Regions from separate parts of the Cupriavidus sp. 2TAF22 genome, predicted to be linked through region 1. Evidence: predicted binding sites of a transcription regulator. Region 1 holds the regulator's gene; the other holds the start of a gene.
What was found. Region 1 encodes LexA, which represses DNA repair genes until DNA is damaged. Its sites were predicted from a motif close to ACTGTATNNNNATACAGT; they were not measured.
Positions count from the first base shown of each region.

Region 2: the regulator LexA is predicted to act here: its motif matches at 1,895-1,912, upstream of AB4Z48_RS10085 (ATP-dependent helicase).

Region 1 covers NZ_JBFRFX010000005.1:380-4,934, forward strand. The annotation lists gene AB4Z48_RS07760 (DUF808 domain-containing protein) at 1-791, opposite strand, end outside; tRNA gene AB4Z48_RS07765 (tRNA-His) at 1,037-1,112, opposite strand; gene AB4Z48_RS07770 (hypothetical protein) at 1,249-1,419, opposite strand; gene lexA (transcriptional repressor LexA) at 1,537-2,193, opposite strand; gene AB4Z48_RS07780 (asparaginase) at 2,424-3,422, shown strand; gene rpsF (30S ribosomal protein S6) at 3,524-3,898, shown strand; gene priB (primosomal replication protein N) at 3,994-4,293, shown strand; gene rpsR (30S ribosomal protein S18) at 4,297-4,555, shown strand, end outside.
Region 2 covers NZ_JBFRFX010000006.1:221,162-225,716, forward strand. The annotation lists gene AB4Z48_RS10070 (hypothetical protein) at 1-419, opposite strand, end outside; gene AB4Z48_RS10075 (thioredoxin fold domain-containing protein) at 661-1,110, shown strand; gene AB4Z48_RS10080 (TlpA disulfide reductase family protein) at 1,245-1,784, shown strand; gene AB4Z48_RS10085 (ATP-dependent helicase) at 1,951-4,107, shown strand; gene cmdF (tyrosine 2,3-aminomutase) at 4,127-4,555, opposite strand, start outside.

The sequences.
Region 1 (4,555 bases):
CTTGGTACATCCGCCAGAACGCCGGTCACGAGATCCGTCAAATGATGCGCGCCGGGGAATCCGTGGACCAGGATCCCGCCGCCAACCAGGAACATCGCCACGGTACCCGCCACCGAGAGCGCCCGCATCAGCCAGGGCGCCATGCGCAGGATGCCGCGGCCCGCAGCGCGCGCCGCGGCCGATGAGCGCTGGTGCAGATAGAGTCCGGCGTCGTCCAGTTTGACGATGCCGGCCACCAGGCCATAGACACCTACCGTCATGATCAGGGCAATCGCCGTCAACACGGCAACCTGCGTCCCGAACGCGGCGCTCGAAACGGTGCCGAGGGAAATGACGATGATTTCAGCCGACAAGATGAAATCCGTACGCACTGCGCCGCGGATCTTCGACCTTTCGAGAGCGGTGGGGTCCGCCGTCTCCGGCGCCGGGCTTGCTGCTGTCTCCTGCCCGTCCTGATGCATGAAGCCGTGCGCAATCTTTTCGAAACCCTCGTAGCAGAGGAAGGCGCCGCCGGCCATCAGCAGCGGCACGATCGCCCACGGGATGACGGCACTGATGGCCAGCGCGGATGGTACCAAGATGGCCTTGTTGCGCAGGGATCCCTTCGCAACAGCCCAAACCACCGGCAACTCGCGTTCAGCGTTGACACCGCTGACCTGCTGGGCATTGAGGGCGAGATCGTCGCCGAGCACGCCCGCGGTCTTCTTGGCGGCCAATTTGCTCAAGGCCGCCACGTCGTCAAGCATGGTAGTGATGTCGTCGATCAGCAGAAGCAGGCTCGAGCCAGCCATATCCAGATCTCCCGGGTGGGTAGCGAGAAAGCAGATACGTCGCGCATTTGCCGCGCGCATGGAGCATACGGCGTCGTCAGAATACCGCTATTGCCTCGTTGAGCCAGGCAAATAACGCGAGTGCGTAGACGAAATGGGGAGGGGAGAGGGCGCCGGAATCGGCTTGCGATCGGGCCTGAGACAAATAACAGACCCACAAACAAAAACAGCGAGCTTCGCAGCTCGCTGTTTTTGCAATGCAATTCTGGGGTGGCTGATGGGACTCGAACCCACGACGACAGGAATCACAATCCTGGACTCTACCAACTGAGCTACAGCCACCGTCGTAGTCTTTCAGCTGAGTGCTGATCGACGAAAAACAAGATTATACAAACTTCATTCGCGGATGGCTAGTACTTCGCTCAAATTTTTTCGTGATGCCAGGGCGCCGTTGAATCGAGGGATACGCAACGCGATTTCACGCGGAGAGCTTGGGGAGATCTTCCAGTTCGAGCATGCGGCAGATGGCTGCCATGCTGCCGACCATGGTGCGGCGTTGCGCGCCCTGATAGATACGCACGCCCTTGGACTGGCGGAACGGGACGGGCTTGACGGGGCGGCGGGCGGAGAAGCGGTTGGCTGGCAGCATGGCTACACCTGGTAATTTGCAACAACAGTTGGCGGCACCCGCGGCGCGGGTGGCGTTGGCACAAACGGGTGCAGCTTGATGCGGGGCAGGCCCGCTCCAGCCGCACTTGTTGAATCGTCAGAAGGCGCCGGTACGAATCAGGCCGACGGCAATGCCTTCGAGCGAGAACTCTTCGCGGCCGGGCTCAACGATGATGCTGGCGAAGTCGGGGTTCTCTGCGATCAGTTCGATGGTGTCGCCCCGTCGGTTGAGGCGTTTGACAGTGACGTCGTCGCCGAGGCGGGCTACGACGATCTTGCCGTTGGCGGCTTCGCTGGCGCGTTTGACGGCGAGTAGGTCGCCGTCGAGGATGCCGGCGTCGCGCATGCTCAGGCCGCGGACGCGAAGGAGGTAGTCGGGCTGGACTTCGAATACCGAGGCATCGACCTGATACTGGCGGTCGATATGCTCGGCCGCAAGGATTGGGCTACCTGCGGCGACACGCCCGACCAGCGGCAGCGTCAGTTGCATCACGCCGGCCATGGGGAGGGAGAACTGGTCGGGCAGTTCCGAGTCGCTGCGCCATACCTTGAGGCGAATGCCGCGCGACGCGCCAGGCGTGAGTTCGATCACGCCTTTTCGTGCCAGGGCGCGCAGATGTTCTTCTGCGGCGTTGGGCGAGGAGAAGCCGAACTTGGCGGCGATCTCGGCACGGGTGGGCGGGAAGCCGGTGTGCTGGAGGGTGCTGCGAATCAGGTCGAAAATCTGCTGCTGTCGCGGTGTCAGGGTCGCCATGGTCGCCGTATGTGAAAGCACTGTATGTTTAAACAGTATGCTGTGATTTTATACAGTATCGAGTGAAGTGCAAGCGGAATTTTGGGAGGCTGCTCATCGACAGGCGCTTTGTCGCACGCCAGGCGGGTTGTGCTGGTCGCAAGTGTGGGGCGGTAAGCGAGTTACAATCCGCGGCACGCAAATCGCTGATTTCGTGTCTTTTGAATCCGGATTCCAACACGTCCCCCGCCATGTCCCTATTGCGTCGCGTCGTCGTGCTCGCCACCGGCGGCACCATCGCAGGTTCCTCCTCCAATCCGGCCAGTAGCGCCAAATACCAGGCGGCCACGGTGCCGGTGGCGTCCTTGCTTGGCGCGGTGCCGGCGCTCGGCAGTGTGGCCCGCATCGAGGCCGAGCAGGTCGCCCAGGTAGATAGCAAGGACATGTCGTTCGCGCTCTGGTCGAGGCTGGTCGAGCGCATCCGCTTCTGGTCCGCGCAACCCGACGTTGCCGGCATTGTCGTGACGCACGGCACCGACACGCTCGAAGAGACGGCGATGGTGTTGCACCTCGCTTGTCCCGTCGGGCTGCCCATCGTGCTGACCGCGGCCATGCGGCCTTCGACCTCGTTGTCGGCCGACGGGCCGCTGAACCTGCTCGACGCCGTGCGTGTGGCCAGCCACGCGCAGGCGGTGGGGAAGGGCGTGCTGCTGGTCATCAACCAGGAGATCCACGCCGCGCGCGACGTTGTGAAGGCGCACACGTCGGCAGTGAACGCCTTCGCTTCGCCAGCGGGCGGGCCGGTCGGTTATGTGCAGGATGACTTCGTGGGCTTCACGCGCGCCCCGGCGCGGTTGCCGGCCGCGGCCATGCCGATGCCGCAGGCCTGGCCCAAGGTGGAGATTCTCGCCAGCTATGCGGAGCCGGGCCGGGTGGTCGTCGACGCGCTGGTCGGGGCGGGCGTGAACGGTCTTGTCGTGGCGGCCGCGGGCAACGGCTCGATCCACCAGTCGCTGGCCGAGGCATTGGCCGAGGCGGCCGCGGCCGGCGTGGCGGTCGTGCGCAGTTCGCGCACCGGTGCGGGTCATGTGGCGATTCCGGTGGCGCCGCGGCCGGCGTCCGGTGTTTTCGTTGCGGCCGGCAACCTGAATCCTTATAAGGCACGCGTGCTCCTGCTGTTTGCCCTGGCGGGGACTCCCGCGCTGGCGTCCGATCCGGTCGCGCTGCAGGCGCTGTTCGCGGGGAGTTGAAGCGACTTGCCGAGTAAGGCGAAAGCGCGCTATACTTTAAGGCTATCCAACCTTGCCGCACCGGACATGGCGCCCGGGTGGCTTATCCAAAAGGAGCGTCAATGCGTCATTACGAAATCGTATTTATCGTCCATCCGGACCAGAGTGAACAAGTTCCGGCCATGATCGAGCGTTACAAGACGCTGGTCACGTCGCAGGAAGGCCAGATCCACCGCGTGGAAGACTGGGGCCGCCGTCAGATGGCCTACATGATCCAGAAGCTGGCCAAGGCTCACTACGTTTGCCTGAACATCGAATGCGGCAAGGAAACCCTGGCTGAACTCGAACACGCGTTCAAGTTCAACGACGCGGTGCTGCGCCACCTCATCGTTCAGACCAAGAAGGCCGAAACCGCACCGTCCCCGATGATGAAGGAAGTGCAGCGCGAAGAAGCCCGCAAGGCCGCGCAACAGACCAGCGAAGCCCCGGCCGCGTAAGTGCGGACCGTTGCGGTTGCCGCAGACGCTGAGTACGTGAGGCGTCGCGGCGGCGCGGGCGGGCATGGGTACAGGCATCGGGAAGGGAGGCAGCGTTGAACCAGTTAAGGCTCTGCGCAACCCTCGCCGAACGCGATGCCTTGCGCTACACCCCGGCAGGCGTCCCCGTCGTCAACTGCATCTTGCAGTACGCGGGCCAGACCGTCGAGGCGCAAACGCCCAGGCAGGTGGAATTTGCCATCGCCGCCATGGGAATCGGCCAGGTTGGGCAACGGCTCGAGCGTACCCCGCTCGGCGCGATGCTCGACTGCGAAGGATTCCTCGCTCGCAAGCACCGCAACAGCAAGGCTCTCGTCTTTCACATCACTGGATGTAAAGCATTCGAAAAGGATTGAATCATGGCATTCGTCAAACGTGACAACAAGAACAAGAAGCGCTTCCAACAGCAGAACCCGCTGTTCAAGCGCAAGCGCTTCTGCCGCTTCACCGTGGCTGGCGTGGAACAGATCGACTACAAGGATCTGGACACCCTGAAGGATTTCATCGGCGACAACGGCAAGATCACGCCGGCCCGCCTGACCGGTACCAAGGCTCACTATCAGCGTCAGCTCGATACGGCCATCAAGCGCGCGCGTTTCCTCGCGCTGATGCCCTACA
Region 2 (4,555 bases), on a different contig from region 1:
TCCACGCCCTCCAGCGCCACCGCCGGCGTGGCGGCGGACATCACCGTCACCTGGCGGGTCTTGACCGCATCGGCCGGATGCGGCCCGAGATTGCCGAGCAGCCCGGCCTGCATCGATGCCAGCGCAGCCTGCCGCATGGCGGCATCGTCAGCCGGCAAGGTCACCACGCCCACGGCGAACAGGGTCTCGTCGACCCGCGCCGCCTCCATCGTCATCGGCAGCTTGCGCCCGGCAATCGACACCTCGCGCGCGGCGCCGCTCGGCTTGCCCGGATAGAGCGCGGCATAGGCCCCGTCGTTGGACTGGATGGTGCGCCAGTCATAGCGCGGCGAGCAGGCAGCCAGCGCACAGATGGCCGCGATCGCAACAAGCCCGGCGAGCGAGGGCGACGAAAAACGGGAAAACCAGGCGTGTGGCATCGCGGCAGTCGGGGGGGCTGAAAGCCTGGCAGCGGTCCTGCGAACCCTGCCCGGGAATGTGCGGTCCCGCACCCCAAGGCATGCCGGCACGGCGCCTCGGGTTCGGGCAGAAGCCGCTATTATCGGGGAACCCGCGCGCCAGCGCGCATTCATTGCCCAACCCATGCCACGCTCTTTGCAAACCTTGCCACCGGCGCCGCCATCGCCAAGGACGCGTGCGCGGCTGGCCGCGCGCGCCGCGATGCTGGGCGCAGTCCTGCTTGCCATCGGCACCGCGGCGATGGCCGCCTCCACGCACCTGCCGCCTGCCACGGACCTCGCCGCCCAGGCCGCGGCGGCCGCCAGCAGGGGCGAGCCGCTGGTCGTGCTGGTCACCCTGCCCGACTGCGTCTACTGCGAGACCGTGCGCCGCAACTATCTCGGCCCGCAAGCCGCCAGCGGCGAGATCGTCGCGCGGGAAATCGACATGACCTCGAATGCGCCCCTGCGCAACGCGGACGGCACCATGACCACCGCGCGCGAATGGGCACGCAGCCGCAATGTGGCGGTGGCGCCTACGGTGCTCTTCCTCGATGCACGCGGCCGCTCGCTGGCCACGCCGCTGCGCGGCCTGCAGCCTGACTTCTACGGCGCCTACCTGGAACAGGCGCTGGACCAGGCCCGCTCTGCCCTGGCAGCGACGCCGCGGTGAGCCGCGGTCCGGGCCGGGCCGCGCGGATTCCTGCGGCCAATCGCCGCACCCTTGACGGCGCCGGAATTGCCTCCGGCAGCGCATCGGCGGCGGCAGTAGAATGAGAGCTTGTCCCTGACCTGTCGGCACGCATCATGACGACCTCGGCTTCCCCCTCGCCTTCCTCCCAGCGCAAGCTCTGGCCCGTCATCGCGGGCGTGCTGCTGGCCGCCGTGCTCGGCTGGTTCGGCTATCGCGCCATCGCGCCGGCCAACGCGGCGCCGCCTGCCACCTTCACCCTGCTGTCCGGTGAAAAGGTGAGTACCGCCGATCTCAAGGGCAAGGTCTACCTGGTCAACTTCTGGGCCACCAGCTGCGTCACCTGCGTCAAGGAGATGCCGGAAATGGTCCGCACCTACGACAAGTTCAAGGACAAGGGCCTGGAGTTCGTGGCCGTGGCGATGAGCTACGACCCGCCGATGTACGTGATGAACTATGCGCAGACCCGCAAGCTGCCGTTCAAGGTGGCGATGGACTCCGATGGCGCGGCGGCCAAGGCGTTCGGCGAAGTGCAGCTGACGCCGACCACCTTCGTGATCGACAAGGACGGCCATATCCTCAAGCGCTACGTGGGCGAGCCCGAGTGGGACGCGCTGCACAAGCTGCTCGACGGCGCCCTGGCCAAGGCCGCCTGACCGGGACCGCCCGGCCAGCGCCAGAGCCCGAGCCACCTTTTCCGCAAGCCTTTCCAGCCACATACCCGATGGCAAGGCCAGGCACGCAACGCCCCGGCTTGCACGCCTGGCCTGTATAGATATACAGTTACCGGCAGCTTTCCCCCGCCCATGCACGGCAGCGCACATGCGCGCCCGCATTCCTGAGGCCCCTGCCGTGTTACTCGATTCTTCCCCTGCCTTGCTGGATTCCGCGCCCGGCGACGCACTTTCCGCCGTGCCGCCTGCCCAGGCCACGCCCGCCTATCTCGCCAGCCTGAACCCCGAGCAGTGCGCCGCCGTGACGCACGAGGCGGCCGCGCCGCTGCTGGTCATCGCCGGCGCCGGGTCGGGCAAGACCAATACCCTGGCGCACCGCGTGGCGCACCTGGTGCTGGGCGGCGCCGATCCGCGCCGCATCCTGCTGCTGACGTTCTCGCGGCGCGCCGCCGCCGAGATGGGGCGGCGCGTCGAGCGCATCGTCGACCAGGCGCTCGGCAACCGGGCATCCGGCGCGGGGCGCGCCGCGCTGCACTGGTCCGGCACCTTCCACGCCATCGGCGCGCGCCTGCTGCGCGAGTACGCCGAGACGCTCGGCCTGTCGCCCAGCTTCACCATCAGCGACCGCGGCGACGCCGCCGACCTGATGAACATGGTACGGCACGATCTCGGCCTGTCGGCGCAGGCCTCGCGCTTCCCACGCAAGGAGACCTGCCTGGCGATCTACTCGCGCGCGGTCAATACGCAGGCCCCGCTCGACGACGTGCTCAAGCAATGGTTTCCGCGCTACGCCATGTGGGCGGATGCATTGCGCGGCCTGTTCGCCGGCTACGTGGAGGCCAAGCAGAAGCAGCACGTGCTGGACTACGACGACCTGCTGCTCTACTGGGCCCAGGCGCTGGGCGAACCGGCGCTGGCGCAGGACATGGGCGCGCGCTTCGATCACGTGCTGGTCGACGAATACCAGGACACCAACGCGCTGCAGGCCACCATCCTGCTGGCGCTCAAGCCCGACGGCCGCGGCCTCACCGTGGTGGGCGACGATGCCCAGTCCATCTACGCCTTCCGCGGCGCCACGGTGCGCAATATCCTCGACTTCCCCACGCAGTTCTCGCCGGCGGCGGACATGGTCACGCTGTCGCAGAACTACCGCTCCACGCAGCCCATCCTGGCTGCCGCCAACGCGGTGATCGGCCTGGCGGCCGAGCGCTTCACCAAGGACCTGTGGTCAGACCGCGGCTCGGCCGAAAAGCCGGACATCGTGGTGGTCAACGACGAGGCCGACCAGGCCCGCTACGTCGCCGAGCAGATCCTGGCGCGGCGCGAAGCCGGGCTGGCGCTGATCGCGCAGGCCGTGCTGTTCCGCGCCGCCGACCACAGCGTGCAGCTGGAGATCGAGCTGGTCCGCCGCAATATTCCCTTCGTGAAATTCGGCGGCCTGAAATTCCTGGAATCGACCCATGTCAAGGATGTGCTGGCGGTGGTGCGCTGGATGGAGAATCCGCGCGACCGCATGGCGGGTTTCCGCGTCCTGCAGCTGATGCCGGGCGTGGGCCCCAAGACCGCCGCGCGCGTGCTCGACGCCATCGATGTCGCAACCGGGCCGCTGTTCGCGCTCGAATCGTTCGAGGCGCCCCCGGCGGCGGCCGAGGCCTGGCCGCAGTTCGTCGCGCTGGCGCGCAGCCTGATGGCGCCGGCCGCGCCGTGGCCATCGGCCTTCGAGCAGGTGGTGGCCTGGTACCAGCCGCACCTGGAGCGCATGCACGACGACGCCCACGCGCGCGCCGCCGACCTGCAGCAGCTCGAACGCATCGCCGCCACCTACGCCTCGCGCGAGCGTTTCCTGACCGAACTCACGCTCGACCCGCCCGACGCCTCCAGCGACGAATCCGGCGTGCCGCTGCGCGACGAGGACTACCTGATCCTCTCCACCATCCACTCGGCCAAGGGCCAGGAATGGAAGGCCGTCTATGTGCTCAACGCCGTGGACGGCTGCCTGCCGTCGGACCTGGCCACCGGCACCACCGAGGAGATCGAGGAAGAACGCCGCCTGCTCTACGTGGCGATGACGCGCGCGCGCGACCACCTCGACATCGTGGTGCCGCAGCGCTTCTATGTGCACCAGCAGCCCGGCTACGGCGACCGCCACGTCTATGCCTCGCGCACGCGCTTCCTGCCCAACCGCGTGATGCCGCTGTTCCACAGCCGGGCGTGGCCACCGCCGCCGCCCGTGCCGGACGCGCCGGCCAAGGCGCCGCTGCCGAAGCTGGACCTCGGCAGCAAGATGCGCGATATGTGGCGCTGAGTCGCTGAGTCGCCGCGCCTCAGTGCACCGCGGCGCCCGCCGCGCGCACCACTTCGACCAGCGCACCCGCGCGCAGCGTCGCGGCGATGGCTTCGATGTCGTCGGTCATGTAGCGGTCCATCGCCAGGAAGGGCACGCGCTCGCGCACGAAGCCGAACACCGCGCGCCCGGCCGGCGACAGGTGCTCCACCGCGCCCGCCAGCTCAGCCGCCTGGCATGCCGCCAGCAGCTCCACGGCGAGGATGTACTGGTTGTTGTCGATGATGCGGCGCGCATTGCGCGCGCCGATCAGCCCCATGCTCACCACGTCCTGGTTGTCGCCGTTGGACGGCACGCTCTGGATGCTGGCCGGGCTGCAGATGGTGCGGTTCTCCGCGATCAGCGCCGTGGCCGGATACTGCGCGCCCGCGAAGCCGCAGCTCAAGCCCTCGTTGGCGGCCGCCAGGAA